Regions from separate parts of the Arthrobacter sp. NPDC089319 genome, predicted to be linked through region 1. Evidence: riboswitches for the same ligand, from Rfam matches in the RefSeq annotation. Region 1 holds a riboswitch; the other holds the start of a gene.
The links. A riboswitch is a leader RNA that binds a small molecule or an ion and turns the genes downstream of it on or off. The one in region 1 is predicted to bind S-adenosylmethionine.
Positions count from the first base shown of each region.

Region 2: it holds a riboswitch for S-adenosylmethionine, as region 1 does, so the genes downstream of both, AB0N75_RS13890 (bifunctional o-acetylhomoserine/o-acetylserine sulfhydrylase) here and AB0N75_RS02975 (ATP-binding cassette domain-containing protein) in region 1, are expected to answer to the same signal.

Region 1 is NZ_JBFBGZ010000002.1:31,596-43,376, forward strand. It holds gene AB0N75_RS02970 (LLM class flavin-dependent oxidoreductase) at 1-1,072, shown strand, start outside; SAM riboswitch class I at 1,152-1,244, shown strand; gene AB0N75_RS02975 (ATP-binding cassette domain-containing protein) at 1,358-2,434, shown strand; gene AB0N75_RS02980 (methionine ABC transporter permease) at 2,431-3,123, shown strand; gene AB0N75_RS02985 (MetQ/NlpA family ABC transporter substrate-binding protein) at 3,148-4,071, shown strand; gene AB0N75_RS02990 (DUF1206 domain-containing protein) at 4,135-4,974, opposite strand; gene AB0N75_RS02995 (MmcQ/YjbR family DNA-binding protein) at 5,160-5,564, shown strand; gene AB0N75_RS03000 (DUF1990 domain-containing protein) at 5,568-6,104, shown strand; gene AB0N75_RS03005 (putative quinol monooxygenase) at 6,182-6,502, shown strand; gene AB0N75_RS03010 (phosphotransferase) at 6,595-7,395, shown strand; gene AB0N75_RS03015 (SDR family oxidoreductase) at 7,477-8,277, shown strand; gene AB0N75_RS03020 (LacI family DNA-binding transcriptional regulator) at 8,352-9,344, opposite strand; gene AB0N75_RS03025 (nucleoside hydrolase) at 9,538-10,614, shown strand; gene AB0N75_RS03030 (MFS transporter) at 10,611-11,781, shown strand, end outside.
Region 2 is NZ_JBFBGZ010000009.1:29,114-40,894, reverse strand. It holds gene AB0N75_RS13930 (aromatic ring-hydroxylating dioxygenase subunit alpha) at 115-1,176, shown strand; gene AB0N75_RS13925 (hypothetical protein) at 1,185-1,634, shown strand; gene AB0N75_RS13920 (ABC transporter substrate-binding protein) at 1,783-2,730, shown strand; gene AB0N75_RS13915 (amino acid ABC transporter permease) at 2,750-3,688, shown strand; gene AB0N75_RS13910 (amino acid ABC transporter ATP-binding protein) at 3,685-4,482, shown strand; gene AB0N75_RS13905 (PDR/VanB family oxidoreductase) at 4,503-5,459, shown strand; gene AB0N75_RS13900 (CPBP family intramembrane glutamic endopeptidase) at 5,569-6,348, shown strand; gene AB0N75_RS13895 (VOC family protein) at 6,508-7,149, opposite strand; SAM riboswitch class IV at 7,349-7,463, shown strand; gene AB0N75_RS13890 (bifunctional o-acetylhomoserine/o-acetylserine sulfhydrylase) at 7,531-8,856, shown strand; gene AB0N75_RS13885 (homoserine O-acetyltransferase) at 8,937-10,007, shown strand; gene AB0N75_RS13880 (extracellular solute-binding protein) at 10,138-11,505, shown strand; gene AB0N75_RS13875 (sugar ABC transporter permease) at 11,598-11,781, shown strand, end outside.

The DNA.
Region 1 (11,781 bases):
CACTGCCTACGAGCACCCGTACCCGTTCGCCCGCCGCCTGGCCACACTGGATCACCTCACCAACGGCCGCGTCGGCTGGAACGTGGTGACCGGCTACCTGCCCTCGGCCGCGCGCAACATGGGCCAGGAAGACCAGCTGGAGCACGACGAGCGCTACAACCACGCCGATGAATACCTCGAAGTCATCTACAAGCTGCTTGAGGGCTCGTGGGAAGACGACGCAGTGGTCAAGGACGTGGAGACCGGCGTTTTCACCGACCCGGCAAAGGTGCACGAGATCCGGCACGAGGGCAAGTACTTCAAGGTGCCCGGGATCGCCATCACCGAGCCGAGCCCGCAGCGCACTCCGGTGATCTTTCAGGCGGGGGCCTCCAAGCGCGGCACCGAGTTCGCCGCCGAGAACGCCGAGGCGGTGTTCGTCACCTGCCCCACCAAGGAAATGCTTGCCGCGTCGGTGAAGAAAATCCGCGACGCGGCCGAGGCTGCCGGCCGCGGCCGTTACGACGTCCGCATCTACGCCATGCAGACGGTGGTGACCGGACCGGACAACGCCACCGCCCAGGCCAAGTTCGAGGACTACAAGTCGTACGCGGACGTCAACGGCGCGCTGGCCCTGATTTCGGGCTGGATGGGCGTGGACCTGTCCACCTACGGCCCGGACGACGTGATCGGCGAGAACGTGAAGTCCAATGCCATCCAGTCCTCGGTGGAGACCTTCCAGAAGGCCTCCGGCGACAGCGGCAAGCCCTGGACCATCCGCCAGCTGGCCGAATGGGTCGGCGTCGGCGGCTTCGGCCCGATCACCGTGGGCTCCGGCCAGGAGGTCGCCGCCAAGCTGGTGGAGTGGGTCGAGGAAACCGACGTGGACGGTTTCAACCTGGCCTACGCCATCACCCCGGGCACGTTCGAGGACGTCGTGGAATACGTGGTGCCGGAGCTGCAGAAGCTCGGAGCGTACCCTACCGAGTACGCGCCGGGCACGCTGCGCAACAAGCTCTTCGGCCGCGGCGACAAGCTGCCGGAGAACCACCGCGCGGCCGGCTTCCGGCTGCAGAATGCCCTGGTCGACTGAGCCTGGGCAACAGCAGAACCATTTAGACAACGACGTCGGTGCGCGGCCCCTTTGGGTGGGCAACGCACCGACGTCGGAAGAACCATCCAGAGCGGCTGAGAGATCTGGCTCGATGACGCCGCAGCAACCCCGGCTCTTTGCCGCACGGTGCTAATGCCAGGACCGATGGAGAACCCGGACAGGACCGGAACTGGCTGCGCCATGCCTGCGCGGCTGTGACGGCTGTGCCCGGGGCTCCCTGAACTTCAGGAGCAACATGACACGGCACGCCGCAGGCGGTTCGCGATGATTGAGATCCGTGATCTGCACAAGAGTTACAGCACAGGCCAGGGGACGGTCGATGTGCTCAAGGGCATCGACCTGACCATCGAGCAGGGGGCGATTACCGCCGTCGTTGGCTCGTCCGGGGCCGGCAAAACGACCCTGTCCCACTGCATTTCCCTGTTGGAGAAACCGACCTCCGGCCAGGTGCTGGTGGACGGCCGCAACCTGTCCGCGCTGTCCGGCCAGGCACTGCGCAGCGAACGCCGCGCGATCGGCACCATTTTTCAGCATTCGGCGCTGCTGCGCCGGATGACGGTGGCCGAGAACGTTGCGCTCCCGCTGCGCAATCTGGGCGTGGTGCACCGGCAGATGGAGGACCGTGTGACCGAACTGCTGGACCGGGTGGGCCTGCTGCACAAGGCCAACGCCTACCCGGGGCAGCTTTCCGGCGGCCAGAAGCAGCGGGTGGGCATCGCCCGGGCGCTGGCGCTGCGGCCGCGGATTCTGCTGTCCGACGAATCCACGTCCGGCTTGGACCCGGAGTCCACGCAGCAGATCCTGGACCTGCTGGATGACGTGCGGACCGAGCTGGGACTGTCCGTCATCCTGATCACCCACGAGATGGACGTGGTGCGCCACGTCGCCGACCAGGTGGCCGTGCTGGCCAACGGGCGGGTTTCGGAGTACGGGCCGATCGGCGCACTGGTGGCGGATCCTGCGTCTGGCGCGGGCCGCCAACTGCTGCCCGTGCGGGCCCTGCCGCTGCCGGCCGGCTTCGACTATGCGCTGTCCGTCTCCTACCGGCACGGGCCGGTGGACCCGGAGTGGATGACCCGGCTTTCCGCAGGCCTCGGCGTACGCGTGGCGCTGCTGGGCGGTTCGGTGGAAGCGCACGGCGACTCGGTACTCGGCCGTGCCGAAATCGGCGTGGCCGGCCGCCCGGAAGCGGAGGTCCGCGCCTATCTGGGGCAGCTGGGCCTGGTCGCGGATCGGCGGGTGGCAGTCTCCGCCGCCACCGTCCACACCCGGGAATCGGTTGCGCCGCCGTCGGACGATGCAGAACACGAAGCCAACCAGAAGATCGAGGCGCGAACATGAGGCCCACCGAAACCGCCGCCGTCGGGCTGGACACGCCCTGGGCCGACCTGCCGGCGCTGTTGCTGCCCGCCTACGGCGAGACCTGGGCGATGGTCGGCCTGGTGATGGCACTGGTGATCCTGGTCGGCGGAGCCACCGGTGTGCTGCTGTACAACACGGACAGCCGCGGATTGTTTCCGCGGCCGCGGTTGCATGGTGTGCTCAGCTGGCTGGTCAACATGGGGCGTTCGCTGCCGTTCCTGGTGCTGATGGCGGCGATCATCCCGTTGACGAAGTGGGTGACCGGGACCACCATCGGCATCGCGGCGGCGGTGGTCCCGATGACGCTGGCCGGCATTCCGTTCTTTGCCCGGCTGGTGCAGAACGCGCTGAACGACTTGCCGCGCGAGAACATGGCCGTGGGTCTGGTGACCGGTAGTTCCACCGGGCAGATCATCCGGCAGACCCAGCTGCGCGAGGCGCTGCCGGGCCTGACCTCGGCGATCACGCTGAACACGATCTCGATGATCGAATACTCGGCGATCGCGGGAACCATCGGTGCCGGCGGCATCGGCTACTTGGCCGTCACGTACGGTTACCAGCGGTTCGATACCCATGTGATGGCCGCCACCATCGTTGTCCTCATCATCACGGTCCAGCTGGTGCAGTTCGCCGGCGACCGCATTTCCCGCGCCCTGCTGCGCCCCTAGCTGAACAAACCAGGAGCACCACACATGAACACACCGACTACCGGGTCTGGCCACGACCATGGTTTCACCTTGCGCAAGCAGTCCACCGCCCTGCCGTGGGGCATCGCGGCGATCGCCGCCGTCGTCGCTCTGGTCCTGGGGCTGTTGCTAGTGCAGCAGCAGTCCCGGCCGGCCACCGCGGCCGCCGCCGGCGGCGAGGTCACCTCCCCGTTGAAGGTCCACTTCGAACCGGCTATGGCGGGCGAGGAGAAGATCCTCAAGTTCGTCGCCGAGGAGATCGCGCCGGACTACGGCGTGGAGATCGAGGCTGTGGGCCTGCAGGACCCGGTTCAGGCCAACCGCGCGGTGGCAGAGGGCCAGTTCCACGCCACCATCTTCGAGCACCAGTGGTACATGCAGCAGTCGGCGGACGCTAGCGGCGTCGAACTGACGCCCACCGTGGAACTGTTCCAGTGGGGCTTCGGGCTGTATTCCACGCGCTACGACTCGGTCGAGAGCCTGCCTCGCGCCGCCGTCCTGCTGCTGCCGAACGATGCGGCCAACCAAGGCCAGGCGCTCTGGCTGCTGCAGCGCGAGGGGCTGCTGGAACTGGATCCGGCGGTCGAGCCGCGCACCGCGAAGATCCGCGACGTCACCGGCAATCCGCGCGGTTTCACACTGAAGGAAGCGGACCTGTTGGCGATGCCGCGCATGCTCGATTCGGTCGACGTGGCGATCGGCTACGTCTCCCAGTTCGACGCCGGCAAGATCGGCCGCGACAAGGGCATCCTGTTCCCGGCGGCACCCAAGACGTTCGCCTCCCGTCTGGTGATCGGCACCGAGTTCAAGGACAGCGCCGAGAGCAAGAAGCTGATCGAGATCTTCTCCGATCCGCGGCTCGAGGAATACCTCGGCACCACGGAGGATCCACTGGTCAAGGACGTGCTGACGCCAGTCTCGGCTGAGTAGTCAGCGCCGGGTGCCCGGCCGGCGCCGGCCGGGCATCGGGCCGACGGGGCCACGCAGGGCGCGCTACATCTTCGCGTAGCGCGCCCTGGCGCCAAGGTAGAGCCCGTAACAGATCAGCCCGACGGCCACGAAGGCCAGCGCCGCCGGCCCGAGCGGCTGTTCGCGCAGCGCCTTGAGCGCGCCGTCCAGGCCCTTCACGTCCTGCGGGTCGTTCTGCACGGCGGCGACCGCCAGCAGCAGCCCGAGCACAAACAAGGCCAAGCCCTTGCCGACAAAGCCGACGATGCCCACCCAGGTCACGGCGGTGCGGACTCCGCCCCGCGGCAGCGGCTTGAGGTCTTTGAAGAAGTTCCGGAACAGGCCTTTGACCACGTAGTAGATGCCGGCTCCGATGATCACCGCGCCGATCAGGAACAGCACCACGGCACCGCCCGGCCACTGCATCAGCTTGGTACTGGCGTCCTGCGATTTCTCGCTGCTGTTGCTGCCGGAGCCCAGGGCAAAGCTGCCGAAGGTGACCGCGATGGCTCCGTAGACGATGGCCAGGCCAACGGCCTTGGCCCGGTAGCCCCACTTTTTCTTCGTCTCCAGGCCGCGGCCGCCGAAGACCGCGTCGCTGACCTGCCACAGCGCCAGGGCCGCGGCGCCCAGCATGCCCGCCCAGAGCAGGAACAGCCCGCCCGGGTTCTGCGCCAGACTGGAGGCTGCCCCGGACTGGTCCGCCTCGCCGCCTCCGCCGAAGGCCAGTCGCAGCGCGATCGCGCCGATCAGCAGGTGCAGCAGCCCGCTGGCCGCATACCCGGTGCGTGCCACCCACTCAAAAGTCTTGGAGTCGGCGGCCTCCGCGGTCTTGTCCACAGCCTTGCCGGCCGCCCGCTTGGCCTCCCTGCCGGTGTCTGCCATGGCTCTCCTCTCATTGGACCGGCCGCGCCCGACACCTCGTGGCGCCCCCTGAGGAGCTGGTGCCGGCGCGCAAGCACCGCCGTTGTTCCCCGTGAAACATCCGTGAAACCATCCTGCCACCGAAGCCGCCGCCGCGCACCGGCAACCTGGTGACCGGCTGGGCAGGTAGCAGTAGGCTCGTGCCTATGGACGCGACCGCGCTGCGTGAATTCTGCCTCTCCCTGCCCGGGACGTTCGAGGACTTTCCGTTCGGCCCGGAGGCATCGGTGTTCAAAGTCCGTGCGCCGGGGCGGACCGCGAAAATGTTCGCGTTGTCCGACCTGCAGTCGCCCCGGCTGAGCATCAGCCTCAAGTGCGAACCGGCGCTCGCCCAGCAGTTGCGAACGGCGCACCCGGAGATCACCGGCGCCTATCACATGAACAAAACGCACTGGAATGGGGTGCGCTGCGACGGTGCGCTGCCCGACGACATGCTGCGCGACATGATCGAGGACTCGTACGACCTGGTGGTGGCGTCGCTGCCGCGCCGGGACCGCGAGTCGCTGGGCTGGATGGGCCTGGCCCGCGGCGACGATGTGCGGCAGGGCTGAGCGGTGAAAGCCAAGGATCTCAGCGCAGCGCCGCTGACCTACGACGACGTGGGGCTGAGTCGAGTGCACCGCACGCCGCCGGGATACCGGACCACCGAGGTGCGCACCGCGGTGGGCGTCGGGGAGGACGCGTTCCACAGGCTGGCCGAGGGACTGATGGGCTGGGAGCTGCACCGGCTGGCTGGTTTGCAGGTCGATGCGGCCACGCCTGCGGCCGCCGAAGGGGTGGACGTGGTGCCCGGATTCGGGGCCGGGCCGCTGCGGCTGTCCGCACCCTGCCGCGTGGTGTGGACGGAGCGGACCTCCACCCGGACGGGGTTTGGTTACGGCACGCTGCCGGGGCATCCGGAGTCAGGGGAAGAGGGCTTTGTGGCGTCTCTGGAGGAGAACGGGCTGGTGGTTTTCGAGCTGTTTGCGTTCAGCCGGCACTCCAACTGGTTTTACCGGGCAGGCGGTCCGGTGGCGGAGGGAGCCCAGCGGCTGGTCACCCGGCGCTATGTTGCCGCCGCCAAAGCGCTGGCCGGCGGCTTGGCCGGGTGATTGGCCGAGTGATTGGCCGGCCGGCCAATTTGGCCCGTGACAGGATTGAAAGACACCTAGAGAAAGGCTGAATCCGCGTGATTTTTATTGTGGTCAAGTTCAAGGTCAAGAACGAGCACGCCGACAACTTCCCGGAGTTGGTCCGCGAGTTTACCGAAGCCACCCGCGCCGAGCCGGGCAACCTGTGGTTCGACTGGTCGCGCAGCGTGGAGGATCCGAACGAGTATGTCCTGGTGGAAGCCTTCAAGGACGACGCCGCTGAAGCGCATGTGAAGAGCGATCACTTCAAGAAGGCCATGCAGGAGCAGCCGCCGTACCTGCAGGAGACTCCGCGCATCATCAGCCGCCAGATTGACGGCGAGGGCTGGGACGAGATGGGTGAAATGACCGTCGCGTAGCAGTTTTCAGTGGAAGGGGCAGGCTGCGTCCTGCCCCTTCCACGGTTAAAAGCAGGCCGCCCAGCAGCGCGTGCCGCGGTAGGGTATGGCCCATGAACGACGGCGAGGTGCTGGCCGGCGGAGTCGCCAACGCCGGGGCGGTCATCAGAATCGGCGATGAAGTTCGCCGCCCCGCCTCGGCTCAGACGGAACTGGTTTTCAGCATGCTCGAACATGCCAGATCCAACGGCTTCACCGGAGTGCCGGAGCCCCTGGGGATTGATGAGCAGGGCAGGGAGCGGCTGCGCTATATTCCCGGAGACGTGGCCATTCCACCGTTTCCGAAGTGGTCACTATCTCCCGGGCTGCTGGCGTCGGTTTCCCGGCTGCTGCGGGCATTCCACGACGCCGTGGCTGACTTCGCCCCTCCTGCCAACGCCGTCTGGAACACCGAGTTGGCACACCCCAGCGGCGGGAAAATCGTCGGTCACAACGATGTGTGCGTGGAGAACGTCGTGGTGCGCGACGGGCAGGCAGTTGCGCTGATCGACTTCGAATTCGCTGCCCCGACCGATCCACTGCACGATCTCGCGGTCTTGGCACGGCATTGGGTCCCTGTTGAGACCCATCAGGATGCGGAGCGCTGGGGACGTTCAGGTTTTGATGTTGGTTCCCGCTTGCGGATCGTAGCCGACGCCTACGGTATTCCCGTCGGTCCGCAGCGGGACGAGTTCTTGGATCAGATCGTCAGGGGCATTCATCAATCCGGACCCTTTGTGCTTGCCCGGATCGCGCGCGGCGAGCAGGCTTTCATCGAGATGTGGGAACGCAGCGGTGGCCAGGAACGGATCACACGGCGCATCGCCTGGATCGACTCGATTCGATCCGAGCTCTCCGCGGCGCTCAACAACTAGTAGGCAATTCCCCGCGGTTCACGGGCTGATTCGGGCTATGCAGGGCTGCCAGACCGGCAGTTCTTCGCCAGAATGGGGCGCATGGAACAGTTCACGCCCCGCACCGCCATCGTCACCGGTTCCGATTCGGGCATCGGCCGGGCCGCCGCCGTCGCCCTTGCCCAGGCCGGAATGGACGTGGGCATCACCTGGCACTCGGACCGGGAAGGAGCGGAGGCCACCGCGAAGGAGGTCCGCGCGCTCGGCCGCAGCGCCGCCGTCGTTCATTTGGACACCACGGACCTGCCCGGCTGCGGAGACGTGGTTGATTCGCTGGCGGGGCGGCTCGGTGGGCTGGACGTGTTCGTCAACAACTCCGGAACCGGGGCAATGGAGCCGTTCCTTGACCTTGACTATGAGACGTGGCGGAACGTGGTTGCCACCGATCTGGACGGCGCGTTCGTCTGCATGCAGCGGGCGGCCCGGAAAATGGCGGCAGCCGGCACCGGCGGGCGGATCATCGCGGTAACCAGCGTGCACGAACACCAGCCGATGGTCGGCGCCGCGCCGTACGATGCCGCCAAGCACGGACTCGGCGGTTTGGTGAAAAACATGGCGCTGGAGCTCGGCCGGCACGGCATCACGGTCAACTCCGTTGCGCCGGGGGAGATTGCCACCGCGATGACCGGCAACGAAGACGAGGACCCGCAGCGCATCGACCGGCCCGGCATCCCGCTGGCCCGGCCCGGCGACGCCCGTGAAGTGGCCGCCGTGATCGCCTTCCTGGCCTCCGCCGATGCCGGTTATGTGACCGGGGCGTCCTGGGCCGTGGACGGCGGAATGCTGCAGATGGGGCCGCAGGCAGGGGCAGCCGTCACCGGGCACGATTGGCGCGAGGTGTAGCGGATCAATGAGGGGGCCGGCAAGCCCACGCATAAGGTGTCGTCCGCAGATAAGGCGAGTGCCGCCGTCGTTCGCTAGCTGGCGGCGGTCCGCTCCGTGGAGCCGCGCACAATCAGCGAGCTCTCCAAGATGAGCTGGGGCTGCTCGAGGTCGTGGCCTTCGATCAGGCGGCGCAGCTGTTCCCCGGCCTTGAGGCCCAGACGGGTGGCGGGAAGGTGGACGCTGGTGAGGCCGGGGTTACTGCTGGCGGAGTAGGGCAGGTCGTCGAAGCCGGCGACGGCGAGATCGTCCGGGATCCGCGCGCCGGCAACACGCGCTTGCTGCAGCGCGCCGTACGCCTGGGTGTCGGTGGCGCAGACGACGGCGGTGACGCCCGCTTGCTGCCACTGGGGCCAGGCGGCGGTAAACGCATCGGCCGACGCGCCGACGTCGATCGTGGTGCTGATCAGGTGGGCCGGGTCCACGGTCATTCCGCGCCCGGCCGCCTCCTCTAGGAAGGCCGTTCGGCGGATGGTGAAGGTGGCCGTGCCGGTCACGCTGTCCATGTACGCCACGTGCCGGTGGCCGGTGGCGGCCAGGTGCGCCGCCAGTTCGCGGGCGCCATGGGCCACGTCGAGGTTGACGGACGGCGCGTAAGCCTCCAGCCCGGGCGCGTCGAGTAGCACCATGGGGCCGGTGGTGGAGAGGTCCTCGAGGAAGTCGGCATCGGGGGCATCTACCAGCAGACCTGCCGGGCGCAGGGCGAGGAGGCGGCGGATGTCAGCGGCGCGGGGGAATTCGCCGGCCTCAGTGACGGAGAGCAGCAGCTGGAAGTCCGCGCCGAGGGACTCTCGGACGCCAGCAACAACCTTGGCGAAGAACGGGTTGGAAATGTCCGGGGCCACCAGAACCACAATGGAGCTGACTCCCTTGGCCAGCGAACTGCCGACGCTGTCCACCACGTATCCGAGTTCGGCGATGGCCCGGTTGACTCGGGAGATGTTGTCCGCGGACACCCGCCCATGCGTCTTGCCGTTGGCCACCAGGGAAACCGTCGCCGTGGAGACGCCGGCACGTGCCGCCACCATCGCCGCTGTCACCCGCTCACCGGAGCGCGGCGGGAACTGGGGCGAGCGGGCGTGGTCCATGTGCCCATGATATGGAAGTTCAGGCGACATATGGCATCAAGCGCTTGACTCGAGTTTACGTCAAGCGTTTGACGTAATCCGGGAAGGGGTGTCACACTTCCTGTGACTGAAACCCCGCTGCGGCGGGCCCCCGATGACGTGGAGAGAAAACTTGGACGCCGTTTCCGTGACGCCTGGCCCGAAGAAGATCATCCTGGACTGCGATCCGGGACACGACGACGCGGTGGCGCTGCTCCTGGCCCACGGCAACCCGGACATCGAACTGCTCGCCGTGACCACCGTAGTTGGCAACCAGACCCTGGCAAAGGTCACCAAGAACGCGCTGGCCGTGGGGACCATCGCCGGCATCACCGGTGTCCCGTTCGCTGCCGGCTGCGACCGCCCGCTCGTGCGCACCATCGAAACCGCGCCGGACATCCACGGAGAGTCCGGCATGGACGGCCCCGCGCAGCCGGAGTCCACCATTGAACTGGACCCGCGCCACGCCGTTGATCTCATCATCGACACGATCATGGCGCATGAACCCGGCACCGTGACCCTGGTCCCGACCGGCGGCCTGACCAACATCGCGATGGCCGCCCGCAAGGAGCCGCGCATCGTCGAGCGGGTCAAGGAAGTCGTGCTGATGGGCGGCGGCTATCACGTAGGCAACTGGTCCGCCGTGGCCGAATTCAACATCATGATCGACCCCGAGGCCGCCCACATCGTCTTCAACGAGAAGTGGCCCCTGGTCATGGTGGGACTGGACCTCACACACCAGGCGCTGGCCACCCCCGACGTGGTGGAGCAGATCGAAGCCGTCGGCACCGGTCCGGCCCACTTTGTCCGCGAACTGATGGACTTCTTCGCCCAAACGTACAAGGACGCACAGGGCTTCGACTACCCGCCGGTCCACGATCCGTGCGCCGTCGCCTACGTCATCGACCCCACGGTCATGACAACCCGCAAGGTCCCGGTCGACATCGAACTGCAGGGCAAGCTGACCCTTGGCATGACCGTGGCCGACTTCCGGGCCCCCGCACCGGCAGACTGCCACACCTCCGTGGCCGTGGACCTTGACCGCACCAAGTTCTGGAACCTGGTGACCGATGCCCTGGTCCGGATCGGCGAGGTAGACCTCGGAACCGCCGCCCCCACCACGACGGCGGCGCCCGCCTCCGCGGCCCCCGACGCCAACGGCGTGGCGGAGAACGGCGCGGCAGCGAAATGAGCACCGTTCTTCAGGAAGCCAAGGTAACCCGCGGCGGCAGCGCCGCCCTGATGGTCGCCCTGCTGACGGCCTGCGTGGCCTTCCAGCTCAATGCGTCCATGCTCAGCCCCGCCCTGGTCACCATGGGGGAGGAGCTGCAGACCGATCAGGCCGCGATCGGCCTGTCCCAGACCTGGTTCTTCACCACCGCCGCGCTGTTCTCCCTGTTCCTGCCGCGGCTGAGCGACATTGTCGGCCGCAAGCGGATCCTCGTCGCGATGATGCTGCTGACGGCCGTCGGCTCCGTGATCGCCGCGCTGGCCCCGGACGTTACATGGCTCTTCGTGGGCCGGATTATCCAGGGCGTTAGCGGTCCCACCGTGCCGCTGTGCCTGATCATGCCGCGCACCGCCGTGCCCAACCTGCGCACTTACGGCACGCTGATGGGCGTTATCCTTGCGGTCAACGGCGGCGTGGCCGGCGTCGATTCCTTCCTCGGCGGCTACATGGCCGAGCACTACGGCTTCCGCAGCATCTTCTGGTTCATGGTGGTCCTCGGTGTGATCGCCGCGGTTCTCGTCGCTGTCCTGACACCCGAGAGCAAACCGCAGGCCGGGACGCGGATGGACTGGACCGGCGTCGTCTTTATTGTTGTCGCGGTCGGGGCCCTGCTCACCGCGCTGAACGAGGCGGCCAAGCTGGTGGGCGGGTTCTCCGGGGAGACCCTGTTCCTCTCGCTGGTGCTGATCGCCGTGGCCGCCGCTGCGTTCGCCGGCTTCTGGGCCACCGAGAAGCGCGCGAAGCAGCCGATGGTCGAGATTGTCCATCTGCGCCAGCGCTCGACGTGGGCGCCGTTGCTGACTACGGTCCTGACCATGACCGGAATTTTCGCCGTCATCAACGGGATTGTTCCCGCTTACGTACAAGCCGCCGCACCCGGCTTCGGCATCGGGCCCACCGAAACGGCACTGCTCATCCTGACTCCCTACGCGCTGCTGGGCTGGGTCTTCGGCCCGATTAGCGGACGGCTCGCCCCGGTACTGGGCTACACCAATGTGCTGCGCATCGGCATGGTCGGCAGCGTCGTCTCCTTGGTGGTCATTGCGCTGTTCGGCCTGAACAGCCTGCCGCTGATGGTCGCCGGCACTGCGCTGCTCGGCATCATGTACGCCGGAACCGCGAACATCA
Region 2 (11,781 bases), on a different contig from region 1:
AGACGTGGAATTTGGGTGAAACGGTAACCGAGGAACCTTTTGGTGAAAGTGCTTGACGTCACAATCGACCTCTGAATACAGTGTATACACCCGCTATGGAGGAGAACCGAAAAAATGTATGTGCTGAACACTTGGTATGTGGCGGCGTGGTCGACTGAAGTCACCCGCAAGCCGGTGCGCCGAGTCATCTGCGAGCAGCCGATCGTCCTGTTCCGAACGCAGGACAACGAAGCTATTGCCTTGGCGGACCGCTGTGCGCACCGCGCCTTCCCGCTCTCCGAGGGCCGCACCATCGGCGATTCGGTGGAGTGCGGCTACCACGGCTTCACTTACGGCCCGGACGGCATGTGCACCAAGGTGCCGGCCCAGACATCGATCCCGGAACGCGCAAAGGTGCGCAAATACCCGGTGGTGGAGCAGGACGGCTGGATCTGGGTCTGGACCGGCGATCCGGAACTGGCCGATCCGGCCGACGTCCCGGACACCCACTGGATGGTGGAACCGGAGTGGGCAACCGTCACGCACTCGTACCTCTTCAAGTGCCGGGCCGACCTGATCCACGACAACCTGTTGGACCTGACCCATGAGTCTTTCCTGCACCAGACCACGGTGGGCGATGACTACATCTACGAACACGGGATCACCGTGGAGGTCGACGGCAACGTGGTCAGCGTCGACCGCCTCATGCCCTCCGTTGAAGCGCCGCCGCTCTACGCCGAAACCATGGACGCCCGCGGCCTGTTCGACCGCTTCCACTGCACGGAGTTCTTTGTGCCGAACCTGCATGTTCTCCACTCGGGCATCACCGGCGAGGGCAAGCCGCGCGAAGAGGGCTTCCTGATCAAGGTACTCAACGGCATCACGCCGATCGACGCGCACAACTCCTGGTACTACTACGCCTTCAGCCGGAACTTCGCCGTCGACAATGAGCAGGCGACCGAAGACCTGCGCGTTGGCCTGGCCACCGTGCTGGACGAGGACGCCTCCGCCCTGGAGGCACAGGAGATTGGCATGCAGACCCGCCCGGACGGCGAGTTCGACGTGCTGATCGCCCAGGACGGCGGCGTGGCCCGGGCCCGGCGCATCCTGGGCGCGCTGCTGAAGCAGGAACAGCAGGCGAAGGCCGCGGCCCAGCCGGCCGCCCGCCGGGAGCCGGTTGCTCCCAGGACGGCATAGGTTCCGCCATGTGGATGCTGATCAGAGCCAACCCGCTCGGCGGCGAAACTGCCACCGAAACGGGCGCCAAGATCCTGGCGGCATGTCCGGACTCGGCCGAGCGCGGCGACCCGTGGCGGTGGACGGTCCAGCTGGATGAAACCGGCCCCGAGCCCACTGTGGAACTGGAGGCCGATGCACGCTATATCGCCTCCGAAAGCCACCGCTACACCGGCGGCTATTCGGGCACGCTGCAGCGCGGGCCCGGCGAGCAGCTGATTGTGACCGGACTCGGCGGCGAAGCCCTCGTCGCGGCGGCGGACGGCCCGTGGGAACGCTGGTTGCGGCCCGGCGACGTGTTCATCGTCGAGGGCGAGGACGCCGAGACCATCCGGCTCTCGCTCGCCTCCGGAGAGTCCGCCGTCCAGGTCATCACCCTCGCCCCGCGGAAGGCCAACGTCCTGAGGTGGGTCCCCTGACCGAGGCGTGCCGCCTTCGTTTCTAGTCGCCGACGGACCCTGCTGCACGTCGAACCCGAAATTTCTTGCACCGAGGCACTGGTCGTCTCCTGATCAGTGCGGATATCCATAACCGGACAACGCCGTCCGGACCATGAAAGGAAAGTCCATGCGTCATTCCCATCACCGTGCCATCCGTTCCTCTCTCCTGGCAGGATCCGTCCTGCTGGCCGTTTCCCTGACCGCATGCACCAATGCCTCCGGCGCGGCCACGGGTCCTGCGGACACTGCTGCACCGGCCGCTACGGGCGCCGGGGTGGAAGCCGTCCAGGTCAACGAAGCAGCCCGGAACCTGCTGCCGGAGGACGTTCTGGCCGCCGGTACGCTGAAAGTCGCTTCCGATCCGACCTACGCTCCGTTCGAGTACTACGACACCGACAACAAAACCATGATCGGCTTCGACGTGGACTTCTCCGACGCCGTCGGCGCGGCCTTGGGGCTGAAAGTGGAGCACGTTCCGGCAACGTTCGACACGATCCTTGCCGGCCTGGCCTCCGGCAAGTACGACATGGCGTTGTCGGCCTTCTCCGTCACGCCGGAACGCGAGAAGATCGTCGACTTCGTCGAATACCTCCACACCGGCACGGGCATCGCCGTCGCTCCGGGAAATCCGCTGGCCATCTCCATGGACCCCATGAGCATGTGCGGGAAGAAGATCGCCGGCCAAAAGGGGTCGATCCAGTCGATGGAATACCTCCCCGAATTTTCCAAGGAATGCACGGCCAACGGAAAGGAAGCGATCAAAATCCAGAACTTCCCCGGACAGACCGACGCCAACCTGGCGCTGGCTTCAGGCCGGGTCGACGGGGTGATCGCCGACAGTGTGCCGCTGGCCTACCAGGGCAAGGAAGCCAAGGGACAGTTCGAACTGGCCGAGGGCGAGGACTACGACGCCGTACCGTTCGGCATTGCCCTGGCCAAGGACACGGGGATGACAGAAGCGGTGGCCGAAGCAGTGAAGGGCGTTATCGCCGGTGGCCACTACCAGGAACTCGGCGACAAGTGGGACTTCCCGGAGTCCGTGCTGATCACGGCCGACGCGCTCGAGGCCAAGTAGCGAAAGAGGGACCAACCCCATGACTGCCGTGACTACGCAAACCAAGCCGGTGGCCCAACCGGTCGATGGCTACACCATCGTCAAGGCGAAACACCCGGGCCGCTGGCTGGCCGCAGCGGTGATCTTCGTGGTGGGCGGATTGCTGCTGAACTCCATCTTCACCAATCCCAACTTCGGCTGGGACGTCGTGGCCATGTACCTGCGCGATATCTCGATCGGCAACGGCATCCTCGTGACGCTGGGACTTACGGTCATCAGCATGGCCATTGGGATCGTGCTGGGCGTGGTCTTGGCCGTCATGCGGCTGTCGGTCAATCCGGTGGTGCGGGGTGCTGCGTTCGCCTATGTGCACTTCTTCCGGGGAACGCCGGTGCTGGTCCAGTTGCTGTTCTGGTTCAATCTGGCAGCACTGTACCCGGTCATCACGCTGGGCATCCCGGGCGTCCAGCTGGATGCGAACCAATTCATCACGCCGATGACAGCGGCGATCCTGGGCCTCGGTCTGAACCAAGGCGCCTACATGTCCGAGATTGTCCGGGCCGGCATCCTCTCCGTTGACCACGGTCAGACCGAGGCCGCCGGGGCGCTTGGCATCACCAAGCTGCAGACCATGCGCCGCATCGTGCTGCCGCAGGCGATGCGCGTGATCATCCCGCCCACCGGCAACGAAACCATCGGCATGCTCAAGACCACCGCCCTGGTCAGCGTGATCTCCGTGCCGGAATTGCTGTATTCCGCGCAGATCATTTACGCACGCACGTTCGAGACGATCCCGTTGCTCATGGTGGCCAGCCTCTGGTACCTGCTGATCACGTCCGTCCTCACCATCGGCCAGTACTACCTGGAGCGGCGATTTGCCCGTGGCAACCAGCGAAACTTGCCGCCGACGCCTTGGCAGCAGTTGAAGCGGTTCTTCGCGACGCACGACGCACTCTCCTTGAAAGGCGGCAAGAAATGACGGCCATGAACAACGCCGAACCGATGGTCAAGGCGAACGCGGTCTGCAAGGACTTCGGCTCCAATCAGGTGCTGAAGGGCATTGACCTGCACGTCCAGCAGGGCGAGGTAGTCTGCCTGATCGGCCCGTCCGGTTCCGGGAAGAGCACGTTCCTGCGCTGCATCAACCATCTGGAGGCCATCGATGGCGGCAGGATGTGGGTCAACGGGAAGATCGTCGGCTACGAGCTCAAGGGCAATAGGCTCTACGAGCAGTCCCACAACGAGATCTGCCACAGCCGCTCGGATGTGGGCATGGTCTTCCAGCAGTTCAACCTATTCCCGCACATGACCGTGCTGCAAAACCTGATCGAGGCGCCGCGCCTGGTCCGGAAGGAGCGGAAAGCAACCGCCGTGGCGCGGGCCAAGTCGCTGCTGGACAAGGTCGGCCTGAGCGAAAAAGCGGACGCTTATCCCCGCCAACTCTCCGGCGGCCAGCAGCAGCGGGTTGCAATCGCCCGCGCCCTCTGCATGGAACCGAAACTCATGCTGTTCGATGAGCCGACATCCGCACTGGATCCCGAGCTCGTCGGCGAGGTCTTGAAGGTGATGAAGGACCTGGCCACATCCGGCATGACGATGGTGGTGGTCACGCATGAAATGAACTTCGCCCGCGACGTCGCCGACCGAGTGGTCTTCATGGACGACGGCTATGTGGTGGAAGAGGGACCGGCCCGGGACGTCATCACCAACCCTCAAAACGAACGCACCAAGGCGTTCCTGGCTTCGGTTCTCGCTGAACCGGCCGCCGCCTGATTACCGGGGTGAATGCAATCATGAACGAAGACTTTTTCGACGTCGAAGTCCGGTCGATCAGCCGCGAGTCCAACTGCGTCCTGTCCCTGCAGTTGGAACATCCGCTCGGTGACGACCTGCCGGAGTGGGATGCCGGATCGCACATCGACGTGCTTCTGCCCAACGGCCTCCTGCGCCAGTACTCGCTCTGCTCCGTGCGGACGGACCGGTCCGTTTGGCGGTTGGGCATATTGCGCGAGCCGGAGGGGCGCGGCGGCTCGGCCTACGTGCACGACCTGTTGCGGCCCGGGACCAAGATCCAGGTGCGGGGCCCGCGCAATAACTTCGTCCTGGCACCGGCGGACAGCTATGTCTTCATCGCCGGCGGCATCGGCATCACCCCCGTGCTGCCGATGATCCGCGAGGCTGCCGAACGCGGCATACCCTGGCGGCTGGTCTACCTGGGACGCAGCCGCTCCTCGATGGCGTTCCTCGACGAGATCGAGGCACTCGGCGGTGACATCCACATCCACGCCGACGATGAGAGCGGTTTCTACCCGCTGGCCGAACTGCTGGCTGAACAGGACGCGGCAACCCACGTCTACGCCTGCGGTCCCGGGCCGCTGCTCAATGTGATTCAGTCGATTGCCGACGGCTGGGAGGACCCCGGACGTTTCCACTGCGAGCGTTTCGCGGCCACCGGCGATGCCCCGGCGATTCCCGACGGCGGGTCATCGGCCTTCGTCGTCGAACTGGCCGACGGTACGGAGGTCCCGGTGGGCGCGGACGAGTCCATCCTGCAGGCGCTTGAGGCGGCCGGACTCAGCCCGCTGAACTCCTGCCGCGAGGGAATCTGCGGAACCTGCGAAACGCCGGTGCTGGACGGCGAGATTGACCACCGCGACTCGCTGTTGTCGGATGCCGAGCGTGCCGCCGGGGACACCATGATGATCTGCGTATCCCGGTGCAAGGGCAGGCGGCTGCTCCTGGACCTATAGCGGGGGAAGCCGCCGGCGGAACGGAAGCCGATGCAAGGCCGGGGGAGCGTTCAACCTGGACCCTGCCCGGATGTCGCCGGCCCCCGGTTCACTTGGCAAGATGGTGGTCATGGACAAGCAGAAGGTCGTGACCGCGAGCACACCGCGCACGCTGGGCTACTACCGGGCGGAAGTTCTCATTGTGCTCGGGCTCTCGCTGGGGCAGTCGGCGGTCTACGCCGTGGTGAACCTGCTGGAGAAGATGACCCGCGCTCCGCTGGCCTCGCAGACGACCACGTTGAACCCGGTGCTGAACCAGCGGGAAGTCTTCGATTTCGTGTACCAGATGCTCGGCATCCTCTTTGCGCTGGTACCGGTGGCCCTGGTGCTGTTCCTGCTGACCTCGGCGGGCCAGTCGGCCTTCCGCTCGATCGGGTTCACCTTCTCCCGGCCCCGGGTGGACTTCGGCCTGGGCTTCCTGCTGGCGCTGGCGATGGGTGCCGGCACGCTGGCCGTCTATGCCGCCGGCCGGGCGCTGGGGATCACCACCGCGATCGTCCCCGCGGCGTTGGACGAATACTGGTGGACCGTGCCGGTGCTGGTGCTGTCGGCGCTGCGCCACGCCATTCTCGAAGAGGTGGTCATGGTGGGCTACCTGTTCAACCGGTTCGCCAAGTTCGGCTGGGGGATCTGGACCACGATCTTCGTCAGCGCCGCCCTGCGCGGGACCTACCACCTGTACCAGGGGATCGGGCCGGGCATCGGAAACTTCCTGATGGGCCTGGTGTTCGGCTACGTCTATTCGAAGGTCAAGCGGGTGATGCCCCTGGTGGTCGCGCACGCGCTTTTGGATATCGCCGGTTTCGTCGGCTACGCGCTGGTGGGCCCGGCCATCGGCATCGGTACCTAAGACGGCGTACCTAACGGTCGGCCGAGAGGATGCTTGCCGGGGACAGGCAAAAGGCTCCCGTTCCGGCCTCTTGCGCCACCGTGGGTGGGAGCAAGAGGCCGGAACGGGAGCCCTGCGTAAAAAAGCGAGCCGTGCACCGGGCCGGACGAGACCGGAACCTTAGAGTTCGACGATGCCGTTCGCGGTTTCGAAGCGGACCGACATGATGCCCGGCGTGCCGTTCGGCGCGGTCCACGCAACCTTGACGTCGTCGAGCAGGTCATCCACCGGGGTGCCCAGCCAGTCCGCCACGCGATCCGAGGAACCGGCAATGGTCAGGCCGATCAGCTTGACGGATGCCGGGCGGGCGTTGGACGGGTGAAGCGCCTCGGTGCCGTCATCCCAGCGAAGCATGTAGGGAACCTGCGGGTCGGCGATCAGGCCCTTGATGCCGATCTGCTGCCAGGTCAATTCCTGGCCGTCCGGGAACTTGCGGTTTCCGGGAACCGCATGGCGGCCCAACCGCTCTTCGAACGGGGTCAGATCGTCCACTTCCACGCACCAGCCCATCCAGCCGCCGCCGGCTTCGGAGCGGGCACGCACGGCCTGCCCGAAGGGGGCTTTGTCGGACGCGGGGTGGGCCAGGACCTCCACCACTTCCAGGTAATGGTGGTCGGTCAGCGGGAAGATCATATTGCGGGTGCCGAAGCGGGGGTGCACCCCGCCCTTGACTGCGTCAATACCCAGAGCTTTGGAGATCCGCTCTGAGGTGGCAGCCAGACCGTCGGGCTCAACAGCATATGAAACGTGGTCGAAGCGCATAGCCATATCTTGGCACTTTGTGAACCCTCTCTCGACTTAGGGTGACCTAAGTCACCAGTATCCGGCCGGATGTGGCTCGAAGATCCATGTCTGGCAGGTGCTCACACCACCAGATTGGGGCGGAAAAAGCGCCGCTGCGGGCGGTCATAAGGTGTCACATTGTTGCGGCCGGGCGGGCTCTCCGCTGAGACTGGACGCAGGTCATGAGTGCCAGCGTGAAACCCCGGTTTGCTGGCCGGCAACCCTCCAACCGCGGTGGGGTGCCCCGGGTGAAGACCAGGCAGCCGCCATCAGGCGGTGCGCAAGCGCGGGTCACACCCGGGATAGACATGCCGGCACGGCCGGATCCCGGATGACCCCTTCCCATGAAGGAGTTGCACCATGTCCAATGCAGACTGGTCCTTTGAAACCCGTCAGATCCACGCCGGCCAGGAGCCGGATGCCGCCACCGGCGCCCGTGCACTGCCGATCTATCAGACCACTTCGTTCGTGTTCCCCAGCGCCCAGAGCGCCGCGGACCGCTTTGCCCTGTCCGAGTTGGCGCCCATTTACACGCGGATCGGCAACCCGACCAGCGAGGCCGTTGAGGCCCGGGTCGCCAGTCTGGAAGGCGGTGTCGGCGCGCTGCTGTTGGCCTCGGGCCAGGCCGCATCCACGTTCTCCATCCTGAACTTGGCCGAGGCCGGCGACCATATTGTGGCCAGCCCCAGCCTGTACGGGGGCACGTACAACCTGCTGCGCACCACGCTGCCCAAGTTCGGCATCGAGGTGACGTTCGTCGAGGATCCGGACAACCTGCAGCAGTGGCGCGACGCAGTGCAGCCGAACACGAAGGCGTTCTTCGGCGAGGTGGTCTCCAACCCGCGCCAAGATGTTTTGGACCTGGAAGCGGTCAGCAGCATCGCCCATGAGAATGGCGTGCCGCTGATAGTGGACAACACGCTGGCCACCCCGTACTTGATCCGCCCGATCGAGTGGGGCGCAGACATCGTGCTGCACTCGGCCACCAAGTACTTGGGCGGCCACGGGACGGCCATCGGCGGCGTGATCGTGGACGCCGGTACCTTCGACTTCGCTGCCAATCCGGAAAAGTTCCCGGGCTTTAACACCCCCGACGAGACCTACAACGGGCTGGTCTTCGCCCGCGACTTGGGCGTCGGAAGTGCGCTCGGCGCCAATCTCGCCTACATCCTCAAGGCCCGCGTCCAGCTGCTGCGCGACCTGGGGTCCGCGGTCTCCCCGTTCAACGCCTTCCTGATCGCCCAGGGGCTGGAGACGCTGAGCCTGCGGGTGGAGCGCCACGTGGCCAATGCGCAGAAGGTCGCGGAATTCCTCGAGGCGCACGACGACGTTGCGTCCGTCGCGTACCTCGGCCTGCCGTCGAGCCCCTGGTACGACCGCGGCCGCAAGTACGGTCCGAAGGGCACCGGCGCCATCGTGTCGTTCGAGATCAAGGGCGGGATCGAGGCCGGCAAGCGTTTTGTGGACGGCCTTGAACTGCATTCGCATGTGGCCAACCTCGGCGACGTGCGCTCGCTAGTGATCCACCCGGCGTCGACCACCCACGCCCAGCTTTCGGCCGAGGAGCGGCTGACCGCCGGCGTGACCGACGGTCTGGTCCGGCTCTCCGTGGGCATCGAGAACGTCAACGACATCATCGCCGACTTGGAGGCCGGTTTCCGCGCCGCCAAGGGCTCGGACGACTAGGCAAGCAGGTAGAACGCAGCGTGACGATCGTGCAACCGCAGGAACTGGTGGATCAGGCGACGGATGGCGTCCTGCGCAGGATGCCAGTAGGTGCGCTGGAGCTGGAAGCCGGCGGCTATCTGCCCGAGGTTGTTCTGGGATATGAAACCTGGGGCACCCTGAACGCGGATGCCTCCAACGCCGTCCTAATCGAGCACGCCCTGACCGGCAGCACGCATGTGGCCCGCGGTGCCTCCAACGAGGAGGGCTGGTGGGACGACCTGGTCGGTCCCGGGGCCACCATCGACACGGAGCGCTATTTCGTAGTGGCCGCCAACATGGTTGGCGGCTGCTACGGCTCCACCGGCCCGGCGACGCCGGCACCAGATGGTAAGCCGTGGGGGTCGCGGTTTCCGTTCGTCACCATCCGGGATTCGGTCCGGGCCGAGGCGAGGCTCGCCGATGCGCTGGGCATCCGCCGCTGGCACGCCGTGCTCGGCGGGTCGATGGGCGGGGCCCGCGCGCTCGAGTGGGCTGCGACGTTCCCCGAGCGCACGGCGCGGTGCGCCGTGATGGCGTGCGGGGCGGCCAGCACCGCCGAACAGATCGCGTTTGCCCAGGCGCAGGTCGCAGCCATCCGGCTGGATCCGCACTTTGCCGGCGGCGACTACTACGGCGGTCCCGCCCCCGAAGCCGGACTGGGTATTGCCCGGCGGATCGCCCACATCAACTACCGTTCGGAGCCTGAACTGGAGTATCGGTTCGGCCGCTCGGCGCAGGCGGAGGAACAGCCGTTTGGCGGCATCACGCCCTCCGCCCGCGGCCGCTATGCGGTGGAAAGCTATCTGGACTACCAGGCGGAGAAGTTGGTTTCCCGCTTCGACGCCAACAGCTACATCCTGCTCACAGAGGCCCTGGTCAGCCACGACGTGTCCCGCGGCCGCGGCTCGCTGGAGCAGTCCCTGGGCGGTCTCGCGGAGACGGAATTCTTCATTGCGGCGGTGGATTCGGACCGTCTCTACTTTCCGGAACAATCGCGCCAGTTGGCCGAGGCGCTGCCCGGATCGGTCAAGGTGCACACCATCGAAACGCCGCTAGGTCACGACGGTTTCCTGACCGACGTCCACCAGCTGCACGAAGAGCTCACGCAGGCGTTTTTCCCGCGGGTCTGACGCACATTGCAGTTTGATCACGGTTGGGACGAATAAATCCATTCGATGGAGCCCCTCGGTAGCATGCCGGTAGGCCCCTGACCCACGCCGACGGCGTTTGGCCCGGAAGCCTCCAAACGAGGGGGGAACCATGCTGCGTGATTACCGAATCAAAGTTTCATTGCTGGCCGTTGGAGCGCTGGCGCTGGCCGGCTGTGGCGGTGGAGGCGGGGGCGGGGAGGGCGATACCCCGCAAAGCTCCTCACTACGGATCGTGTACCAGACCACCGAGGCCAATGCCACGATGGATGAGGTGATGAAGAAGGCGAAGGCCGATTTTGAGGCTGCGCACGACGGCGTGACGGTCAATTTGGAGCCCATCACCGGCAGCGACGAAGACTATGCGACCAAGCTCGCCTTATCCCAGCGGTCGCCGGACACCGCCCCGGACGTGTTCTACGAGGACACCTTCAAGATTCGTTCGGACGTGGATGCCGGCTACCTCCTGAACCTGGATCAGTATCTGGCCGAGTGGGACGACTGGGCGAACTTCAACGAGGGAGCCAAGGAAGCCGGCCGCGCGGACGACGGCAGTATCTATGCTGTCCCGCTGGGTACTGATACTCGGGCCATTTGGTACAACAAGAACGTCCTGCAAAAGGCCGGCGTGGACGTCCCCTGGGCTCCGAAGGACTGGAACGCCATCCTGGAGGCCGCCCGGGCCATCAAGTCCTCGCAGCCGGACGTGGTCCCGTTCAACCTCTACGCCGGCACGGGCACCGGCGAAGGCACCGTCATGCAGAGTTTCTACCAGTTGCTCTATGGCACCGGCGACACGCTCTACGACGACGCTGAAGGCAAGTGGGTGGTCGGCTCGCAAGGCTTCATTGACTCGCTGGCCTTCCTGCAGACGCTTTATCAAGAGGACCTGGCGGTCACACCGGCCGAGGCCTTGGACCCGAACGTATGGCAGATGGTCTTCGGCCAACTGTTTCCCGAGGACAAACTGGGCGGAACCGTGGAAGGTTCCTACTCGCCGTCGTTCTGGCAGGAGGGAGGGTTGGTGGACTGGCTCGAATATGGCGACGTGATGGGCGTGGCACCGTTCCCCACCCAGAGCGGACAGGAGCCGGGAGCAGTCAGCATGTCCGGCGGTTGGACACTGGCGGTAGGAGCCAATTCAGCGAATCCCGATCTCGCGTTCGAGTTCCTCACAGAGGTGATGAACCAAGAGAACTCGCTGCAGTACACCGTGGCCAATTCGCAGATCGCAGTCCGTACCGATGTGGCCAAGGACCCCGCCTACTTGGAAGCCAATCCGTTCGTGGGCGAGGTTTCCGAACTGGTCTCGGTGACTAATTACCGGCCTGCCACAGCCGACTACCCGCAGATTTCGACCGCCGTTCAGGAAGCCACCGAAGCGGTGATGATGGGGAAGAAGTCACCCGAGGAGGCCGCGGCCGAGTTCGACGCCGCCGTCACCGACCTTGTTGGCGCAGAAAACACAGTGCAGAAGTAGCAGCAGTGACAGCCGCCGAGGTGGTGGCCCGCGACGCCGAAACGCGTGGCGGCACTGAGCGGCGCGGCCGGCGTCGCCCGCCGGGGAGGACAGTGCTGCGGCTGCTGCCGCTCGGCCCTGCCGTGGTGCTGCTGGGCGTGTTCCTGGCTGGCCCGATCCTGTGGGCTTTCTACGGGTCCTTGACCAACGCTGCCCTGACCGGCGTCGCCGCCAAGGACCCGCAGTGGGTCGGGCTGGAAAACTATACCGAGCTGCTCAGCGACCCGGATTTCCTGC